Regions from separate parts of the Macrococcoides bohemicum genome, predicted to be linked through region 3. Evidence: predicted binding sites of a transcription regulator. Region 3 holds the regulator's gene; each other region holds the start of a gene.
The links. Region 3 encodes CtsR, which represses protease genes until heat stress. Its sites were predicted from a motif close to ATGGTCAATAAAGGTCAAACA; they were not measured.

Region 1 (3,295 bases), 1.1 Mb from region 3:
TTTCAGTTTCTGAAGCGTATGCTTGACCAGCAGATGCTACCGACGTTGTACCTAAAGCTAAAGCTAATGATGATGTTAAGATTGCTTTTTTCATAATATATAAGTCCTCCATTAATTTACGTTTTGTTATTTTCGTTATCGATTGTCAAAGTTGACTGTCGATAATTATCTCTCTTTCGACATTAATAATGTAACACATAATATCATTACATACGTTACAGTAAAATAACAATTCATTACAATGTCGAAATGTTTTTGTAATATAAAAAGCGAAGAATGCTATTTAGAGCATTCTTCCCATGTAATAATTTAAATATTAAGCTGTAACCCAGTGTTGTGCACCGTACTCATTATATAATTTTACGGCTGCTGCATCTTGAACTGATTCAGGTGCTGAAGCTGGTGATTTTCCTTTCCATGAAGCTGGAGCAACTGTATCCCATGTACTTTGTAAGAATTGATATTTACCTGCTGCACCAGAAGTAGTGTTGATCGCACGGATATTACCACCTGATTCACGTTGTGCAATTAACTGTAAATGTGTATTAACACTTACGTTTGATGTTGATGTTTGTGAAACGGGTGCTTTGTAAGCACTTTGTTGCACTGGTGCTTTTTGTTGAACTGGTGCTTGATAACTCACTTGTTTAAATTGTTTTGCTGGTGCTTGATAAGTTGTTTTGTGAATTGGTGTTTGTTCTTTAACACTATCAAATTGTTTTACAGCTTGAGGTTGAGTAGATGTTTTATTTACAATCGTATCTGCTGCTCCAGTGTATTTATATTCCCATGTCCAGTAAACACCATCTGATTCAAAGTTATAAGAATATCCATCTTTATTAAATGAATAATTGTAAGCTCCAGCATGCACTGGGCGTTCATTTAATGTTTCTGAATTGTTTCTCGCTAAGTTTGCCAGTTCATTGAAATCCACTTTAGCTGTTTGTGTCGTTTCTGATGCTTGTGCTTCGTGTGAACCATTTACTCCTGATAATCCTGTTACGCCTAACGTTAATGCTAATGATGATGTTAATAATGCTTTTTTCATAATATATAATCCTCCAGTAATTTAAAAATTCAATGTTTCTCGTCTTTCTTTGTCGATAATGATGTGTATTTCGACAAGTAGAAACAATTAAAAAATATATTTTTATAAGTTACAGATTAATTAGAATAATGTTTATTCGGGATAAACAAACTAAAATGCAAAGTTTATTTTTCTGTAACGGTTCATATTAGACCATATATATTCTTTAAGTTCAAAAATTTTGAGTAAGAAAAAGATGATTTTATTCAATTACCTTACATTTTATGTAAAAGTAGAATAATCTTTTTATTATCACTGATGCTGATTAAATATAGGAGATGAAAGGGATTAAATATATATAAACATTTTGCAACTAATATGTTTGTCAAAAAATGGTCACAAATAAAAATTTTTTAAAAGGATACTATACTTCTGATTTATTTATCATAATTTGCAAAGAAAAATGAACGTTTAATTACCATATATTAATTTGAGTTTCTTCTATTATAATTGTTGGTTATAAATGTTGATTATTTTGCTACAGAATTTATAAGAAATAATTAAAGTAATAAAATAAAAATAAAGGTCAAAGAAAGTCAAAATAATGTTTGACCTTCTTTGACTAATTTAGTATAATAAGAGTATCAAAGGAACATAATACCCTTTGTAGTAATACTTACAACTAAATAGGAGTGATTATTTATGAATAACGGAATTTTTGACAGTAACTTTGATGCAATGTTCAATAGAATGTTTAATGAATTAGGACAAGGTCAAGTGAAGCGCAAATTTTATATTAATGGGCAGGAAGTAACACCTGAAGTAATTCAACATATACAAAATAACCAATTTAATGATAATCAGGCACAACGATTAAAAGATCAAAATAACAATGTGCAGGGTGAGTTTTTATCAAAGATTGGTAGAAATTTAACTGAAGAAGCACGTAATGGAAAACTAGATCCAGTGATTGGACGTTCAAAAGAAATACGTAATACAGCAGAAGTATTAAGTAGAAGAATAAAGAATAATCCAATCTTAGTTGGTGAAGCAGGGGTTGGTAAGACTGCGATTGTCGAAGGTTTAGCTCAAGCTATTATTGACGGAGATGTACCACAGGCAATTAAAGATAAAGAAATAATTTCAATAGATATTTCTGCGCTTGAAGCAGGGACACAATATCGTGGTGCTTTTGAAGAAAATGTTCAAAAATTAATTGATGAAGTGAAAGCACAAGATAATATCGTATTATTCTTAGATGAGATTCATCAAATGATCGGTAGCGGAGCAACTGGTGCTGATTCTGGTAGTAAAGGCTTATCTGATATTTTAAAACCAGCATTAAGCAGAGGAGATATTACAATTATCGGTGCTACTACTCAAGATGAATATCGTAACAATATTTTAAAAGATCCAGCTTTATCTCGTCGATTCAATGAAGTTGTCGTGAATGAGCCAAGTGCAGAGGATACAATTGCAATATTGGAAGGTATAAAAGAAAAATATGAACAACATCATGCAGTAGAAATACCTGATAATGTGATTAAAGCTTGTGTTGAGTTATCGATTCAGTATATTCCGCAAAGATTATTACCGGATAAAGCGATAGATTTACTGGATATCACTGCAGCACATGTTTCTTCTAATCATACAGTTGTTGATACTGTTCAATCAGAAAAACAAATCGAACAGCTTGAACAAGAAAAATTAAAAGCAGTAGATAGAGAAGATTATGAACAAGCAAATGCACTACAAATGGAGATTAAATCAATAAAGGATAGTCTAGAGAAAAGCGTCGAAACAAATACGTTAACAGTTGATGATGTAGCAGGAACAGTTGAGAGATTAACTGGAATTCCTGTTTCGCAGATGGATAGTAACGATCTTGAACGTCTGAAAAATATTAAAGATAGATTATCAGAAAAAATTATCGGTCAAGATGAAGCGGTACAGGCGGTGGCAAAAGCAATCCGTAGAAATCGTGCTGGATTTGACGAAGGCAACCGACCAATCGGTAGCTTCTTGTTTGTTGGTCCCACTGGCGTAGGTAAAACAGAACTCGCAAAACAGTTAGCTGTTGATTTATTTGGTAATAAAGAAGCATTAATTCGTCTGGACATGAGTGAATATAGTGATTTAACAGCTGTTTCTAAAATGATCGGTACTACTGCTGGTTACGTAGGATACGATGATAACTCAAATACATTAACAGAACGTGTTCGCCGTAATCCTTATTCAGTGATTCTGTTCGATGAAATTGAAAAAGCA
Region 2 (3,295 bases), 920 kb from region 3:
GAAAGATAGTATTATGGGTGCATTAGAAAATGTAATTGACCCAGAATTAGGTATAGATATCGTAAATTTAGGATTAGTTTATCACGTTGATATGGATGATGATGGATTAGTAAATGTAGATATGACATTAACATCGATGGGATGTCCGATGGGACCTCAAATTATCGATCAGGTTAAAACTGCTCTAGGAGAATTACCAGAAGTAAAAGATATTGAAGTAAATATCGTCTGGAATCCAGTGTGGTCAAAAGACATGATGAGCCGTTACGCTAAAATAGCATTAGGTGTAAGCTAAAAAAAAGAGACATATTCATGTCTCTTTTTTTATTCTATCTTACATATATTGATTGGACAATTTTCACAATTAATCTGATCTTTTAAATAGTCAATATGTTTTATAGTAATTCGTTTACCTTGAGTTGTTATGATATTTTTTGACTTCAACTCGCTGATAATTCGGTTGACTCCTTCACGTGTTGTACCCCCAAAGGTAGCTAACTCATTATTCGTCATATCAATATTAAGCTGGATGCCGTCATCAGTAGTGATGCCATAAGTATTCGATAGTCTTATTAGAGTCGAGTATACTGCACCTTTCTTACCCAATGTGTATAAATCTCTTAATTTATATTCCTGCTTAGCATTTTCATTTTGAATCCACAATAACCATTCGTAGTTTAATACTTCGTCATTTAATATAGCATTCTCAAACTGTTCAATATCAAGCTTATAAACAGAGACTTTTGTCTTTGTTTTAGCGAATAGAGAATGTTTTTTTAATCCGCAAAATAAGGTTGTAGAACCAAAGATATTTCTTGGGCCAAGTAATTTCATTGAAAATTCTTTACCATCTTCTAATACACGATGAATAACTACATTTCCACTTTTAATGACATATACTGCATTCGCAGGATCCTCTGCCTGATAAATATATTGATTTTGATCATATGTCTCAAGCTTTCCTTCTTCGGTTATATAATTAATTATACTCATTGCTTCATGGTATTCAGTATGTACCATTTGTATCACCCGTAACTTTATTAGATTTATTATATTATATCATACAAGAAATAATGATTTCTTATAAAATTATTACTTTGTGTTTGATTCGAGGTGGATAATTTGTTTTTTATATGAAATGGTTTTATAATGATATTATAGTCAAAGATAGTCAAACTTTTTTGAGGTGATTTCATGAATATAGAAAAGATGACATATAACGTACAGGCTGCCTTAGAGTATGCTCAAAATGACGCAGTAGAAGAAAAACTACAGGCGATTGAAGTAGAAAATCTAATGAAACATTTTGTATTGCAAAGTGACAGCATGTTAAATACTGTATTTGAACGCAGTAATTTAGATATTAAAGCATATGAAAGAATTTTAAATGAAGCGTTAACAAAAATACCCCGAGTAGAGGGTAATATCCAATATGGACAATATTTAAGCAATGGAATTAATCAGTTACTGAATGCATCAGAAAAAAAGATGGATGAAATGGATGATCATTATATTTCTGTAGAACATATTATTTTGGCTGCAATTGAAACGCATGAACCTACAAGATTGTTTGTCGGTAATAAAGCTGAAGTAATACAAGAAATTATTAATCAGATTAGAGGGGGAAACCACGTGACGACACAAAATCCGGAAGTTCAATATGAAGTATTAAAGAAATATGGACGTGATTTAGTAGAGGAAGTAAGAAACGGAAAAATGGATCCGGTTATCGGTCGCGATGAAGAAGTGCGTAATACGATTCGTATATTAAGCCGTAAAACAAAAAATAATCCGATTTTAATTGGTGAACCAGGTGTAGGGAAAACAGCAATTGTAGAAGGATTAGCACAACGTATTGTAAAAAAAGATGTGCCTGATGCATTACTAGATAAAACGATATTTGAACTTGATTTATCAGCACTTGTTGCAGGCGCAAAATTCCGTGGCGAATTTGAAGAACGTTTAAAAGCAGTGTTGAAAGAGGTAAAAGAATCAGACGGTAAAATTTTATTATTCATCGACGAAATCCATATGTTAGTTGGTGCAGGTAAAACAGATGGTGCCATGGATGCAGGTAATATGTTAAAGCCAATGCTCGCGCGTGGGGAGTTACATTGTATCGGTGCAACAACTTTAAATGAATACCGTCAATATATTGAAAAGGATTCAGCTTTAGAACGTCGCTTTCAGAAAGTTAATGTAGCTGAACCAGATTTAGAAGATACAATCTCTATTTTACGTGGTTTAAAGGAACGTTATGAAGTGCATCATGGTGTAAGAATTCAGGATACAGCACTTGTAGCAGCAGCTGAGTTATCAGACCGTTATATTACAGATAGATTCTTACCAGACAAAGCGATTGATCTTGTAGACCAGGCATGTGCTACGATTCGTACTGAAATGGGCTCAAATCCAACTGAACTTGATGCAGTGAATCGTCGTGTGTTACAACTTGAGATTGAAGAAAAAGCATTGAAAAATGAAACAGATAGTAAGAGTCAAAGCCGTTTATCTGAACTACAACGTGAACTTGCAGATGAGAAAGAGAAACAGCAGACTTTACAGGCACGTGTTGAGAAAGAAAAATCTCAAATTAGCGTCGTACAGGAAAAACGAGCTGAGCTTGATAAATATCGTACAGCGCTTGAAGAAGCTCAAAGTAACTACGATTTAGGTAAAGCATCTGAATTACAATATGGTAAGATACCGCAAGTTGAGAAAGAATTAGCTGATCTAGAAGATAGTTTAATTGAAGAAACGAAAGGCACTGACCGTTTAATTCGAGAAGTCGTTACTGAAGAAGAAATTGGCTACATTGTGTCTCAGTGGACAGGGATTCCGGTTAGTAAACTTGTAGAAACTGAAAAAGAGAAATTATTAAAATTATCTGAGATTCTACATGAACGTGTAGTTGGTCAGGATGAAGCTGTTGATTTAGTAGCAGATGCAGTTGTCCGTGCACGTGCAGGAATTAAAGATCCTAATCGTCCTATCGGTAGCTTCTTATTCTTAGGACCAACGGGGGTCGGTAAAACTGAACTTGCTAAAACGTTAGCCAGCACTTTATTCGATTCTGAAAAACATATGGTACGTATCGATATGAGTGAATATATGGAGAAACATGCTGTGTCACGTTTGATTGGTGCACCTCCTGGCTATGTTGGTCACGAAGAAGGTGGACAATTAACGGAAGCAGTTCGAAGAAATCCTTATACTGTGCTTTTATTAGATGAAATTGAAAAAGCACATAGCGATGTATTTAATGTATTATTACAGTTATTAGATGAAGGCCGTT
Region 3 (3,295 bases):
TCAGTACCAACAAAGTTATGGTTAAGTTTACGTGCTTCGTCTAACGATAATTCAATTACCTTTTTAGCACGTGGTGTATATTGAATTGTTCCACCCATATCTGTGCCATGACCGATTAATTGTTCAACTTCCTGTACAACCTTTTCTTCTGTAATGTTATATGCCGCTAACACTTTCGCAGCAATTCCATCAGGTTCTTTCACAAGACCTAATAATAAGTGTTCTGTACCGATATTATTATGATTTAAACGAATCGCTTCTTCTTGTGCATGTGCTAACACACGCTGTGCTCTTTCAGTTAATCTACCAAACATATTTTATCCTCCTTACAAATGCTCTCGTAGCATTTGTGCTCTTTTTTCATCTATTTGTTTATTCTCTGGATACAATTTATCAATAAATGGTGCCTGTATAGCAACCATCAGTTCATTGAATCTAAACGGAGTATCTTTTATGATGCCCATATCAATACCCAGTTTAATCTCACTTAATCTAAGACTCGCTTCTTCTACAGAAATTTTATGACTATATTTCAATATCCCTAAGCTTCTGTAAATTCTATCTACTGTATCGATATGATCATAATTATTCATACGCTTACGCATATTGATTTCCTCTTCAATAATCTGTTCAACCACCTGTGTTAAATCATCGATGATACTTTCTTCTGATTTACCGAGCGTCAGTTGATTTGACACTTGATATACATGTCCTAAAGCTTGTGTACCTTCTCCGTAAATCCCACGAATCGTGAATCCAAATCGATTAATCGTTTGTGCGATTCGCGACATTCTCTTCATAATAGAAAGTCCCGGCAAATGTAACATAACGCTGGCACGTAAGCCTGTTCCAATATTGGTTGGACATGTTGTAAGATAACCATAGTGCTCATCATAAGAAATCATTAATTTTTCATCAAGTTTTTTGTCTATAACGCGTGCACGTTCATATAAATGATGTAGCGACAAATCGTGACCTAATACTTGTATACGAATATGATCTTCCTCGTTAATCATGATACTTTCAGATTCATCTTCATTGATTAATACAGCTCCGTGCTTTGCCTCCATCAATTCTTTGCTAATCAAATGTTTTACTACCAACATTTGACGCTCTTTCATCGGTGTTTCAGTCATCTTGATTAGTTCGTAATCCTTTATTAATACATTCGACACTTCTTCAATTACTTTATCAGCAGTATCTTCAGCAAACATCATCGGATGAACGAAATTTTCCAGATTACGTGCGAGCCTGATACGTGAACTCAAGATAACAGCGGGTTCATCAGCTGACTGCATCCAATCACTTAATATATTCTGAAGATGTTTATTCAGCATGTGTATCTCCACCTTCCTTAAGTGCACGGATTTCATCACGCACACCAACCGCTTCTTCAAATGCTTGCTTCTCTACTAATGATTGTAATTTCTCTTCCAGTGCTTCTATCTTTTTCTTCAGTGCAATCTTTTCCTGTGATTTATGTGGTGTTACACCAATATGCTGTAAATTACCAGCCTGTACGCGCTCTATAACTTGCGGTACATAATCACTAAATGTGTTATAACATTCATGACAACCAAATTTGCCGATGTGTAATGCTTCTCTTAAAGTCAGTCCACAATTTGGACACTTGTCAGGTGTATGGGCTGCTTGAAACTCACCACTATTTAACAAGTGTTTGAGTAACTGATTCATTGAAAATTCTTCTTCGTATGGCATACAATCTCTCCTTAGTTATAATGAATGATATTCAGCACATTTTGTAAAATATTAGCGCGTATATAATCACGATAAGGTACATCCATCATTAAAACATCACGATGAATCGTACCAAGTATAATCTTTTTCTCTCGCTCATTAATCAATTCATTTTGGTGTAAACCTTCTATAATACGTTCAGCATTTTGTTGTGAAATCTGTTTCCCCGTTAATTCCATTAAATGCTCAATAAACGCTGCCTTATTATTTGATTCAATTTTTGTGATACGAATATAACCTCCGCCACCACGTTTGCTTTCAATCTGATAGCCGTGTTCATTTGTGAAGCGCGTTTTAATGACGTAGTTTAACTGTGATGGAACGCAATCAAACTTTTCAGCAATATGTGCCCGTTTAATTACGACAACATCATCCTGCGCTTCTTCAAGTAACTGTTTTAAATATTGTTCAATTATATCTGACATATTGTGCATGACATCACCCACCTTTGACCTTCTTTGACTTAATTATATTTAATCCTACTTTGTTAATCAAATATTTTGTTTGACCTTTTTTGATGAACAAATTTTCATGATAAGTCGAAAAAATGTTTAGCGCTTTCATTCGTTGTGTAGTATGATATTTATAGTATAAAAAATATGACTAAAGGAGAGATTTCATGAATTATATTATCGGTATCATCGGTCTTGTTGTGTTCTTGTTACTTGCATGGGTTATGAGTTCAGATAAAAAGAGTGTACGTTGGCAATATATCGGCATAATGATGGCCATTCAGTTTCTATTTGCTTTTCTTTTACTTAAAACTTCAGGTGGTATTAAATTAGTAGAAGCATTAGCTACCGGTTTCGGTTATTTACTAGGCTATGCAGAACAAGGTGTCAACTTCGTATTTGGCGGTCTGGAAAATCCAGCTGTCGGTAAAGTACCTGCCGCTTCAACTTTCTTTATGGATGTATTATTACCGATTACTTTTATTTCAGCTTTAATCGGAATCTTGCAGTACTTAAAGATCTTACCGTTTATCATTAAATATTTAGGATGGCTGATTTCTAAAGTAAACGGTATGGGGAAATTAGAATCATTTAATGCAGTAGCAGCAGCAATTTTAGGTCAATCAGAAGTATTTATCTCTATTAAGAAACAATTACCATATATTCCGAAGCACCGTTTATATACGTTAACAGCTTCAGCGATGAGTACGGTATCACTATCTATCGTCGGTGCATATTTTACGATGATTGAACCTAAATATGTCGTAACAGCTATTATCTTAAACTTATTTGGTGGTTTTATCGTTGCTTCAATCATCAACCCTTACGTTGTTTCAGCAGAAGAAGAAGATGCTGTAATTATGGGTACAAATACGGATGAAAAGAAACAATCATTCTTTGAAATGTTAGGAGAATATATTTTAGATGGATTTAAGGTTGCAGTAATTGTTGCTGCAATGCTAATCGGATATATCGCATTAATCGCGATGCTTAATGGAATCGTCGATGCGTTTACACCAGGCGAAATGAACTTCCAGACTATACTTGGGTATTTGTTTGCACCTCTTGCATTCTTAACAGGAATC

Region 1: a site for CtsR is predicted at 1,633-1,653, ahead of HT586_RS05500 (ATP-dependent Clp protease ATP-binding subunit). Genes of this name have one in related genera too.
Region 2: a site for CtsR is predicted at 1,158-1,178, ahead of clpB (ATP-dependent chaperone ClpB). Genes of this name have one in related genera too.

The regions. Positions count from the first base shown of each region.
Region 1 is NZ_CP054482.1:1,055,800-1,059,094, forward strand. It holds gene HT586_RS12515 (transglycosylase family protein) at 1-94, opposite strand, end outside; gene HT586_RS05495 (transglycosylase family protein) at 317-1,048, opposite strand; gene HT586_RS05500 (ATP-dependent Clp protease ATP-binding subunit) at 1,730-3,295, shown strand, end outside.
Region 2 is NZ_CP054482.1:827,793-831,087, forward strand. It holds gene HT586_RS04350 (metal-sulfur cluster assembly factor) at 1-295, shown strand, start outside; gene HT586_RS04355 (Crp/Fnr family transcriptional regulator) at 325-1,020, opposite strand; gene clpB (ATP-dependent chaperone ClpB) at 1,195-3,295, shown strand, end outside.
Region 3 is NZ_CP054482.1:2,265,657-2,268,951, forward strand. It holds gene HT586_RS11815 (ATP-dependent Clp protease ATP-binding subunit) at 1-314, opposite strand, end outside; gene HT586_RS11820 (protein arginine kinase) at 327-1,337, opposite strand; gene HT586_RS11825 (UvrB/UvrC motif-containing protein) at 1,327-1,719, opposite strand; gene HT586_RS11830 (CtsR family transcriptional regulator) at 1,731-2,192, opposite strand; gene HT586_RS11835 (NupC/NupG family nucleoside CNT transporter) at 2,378-3,295, shown strand, end outside.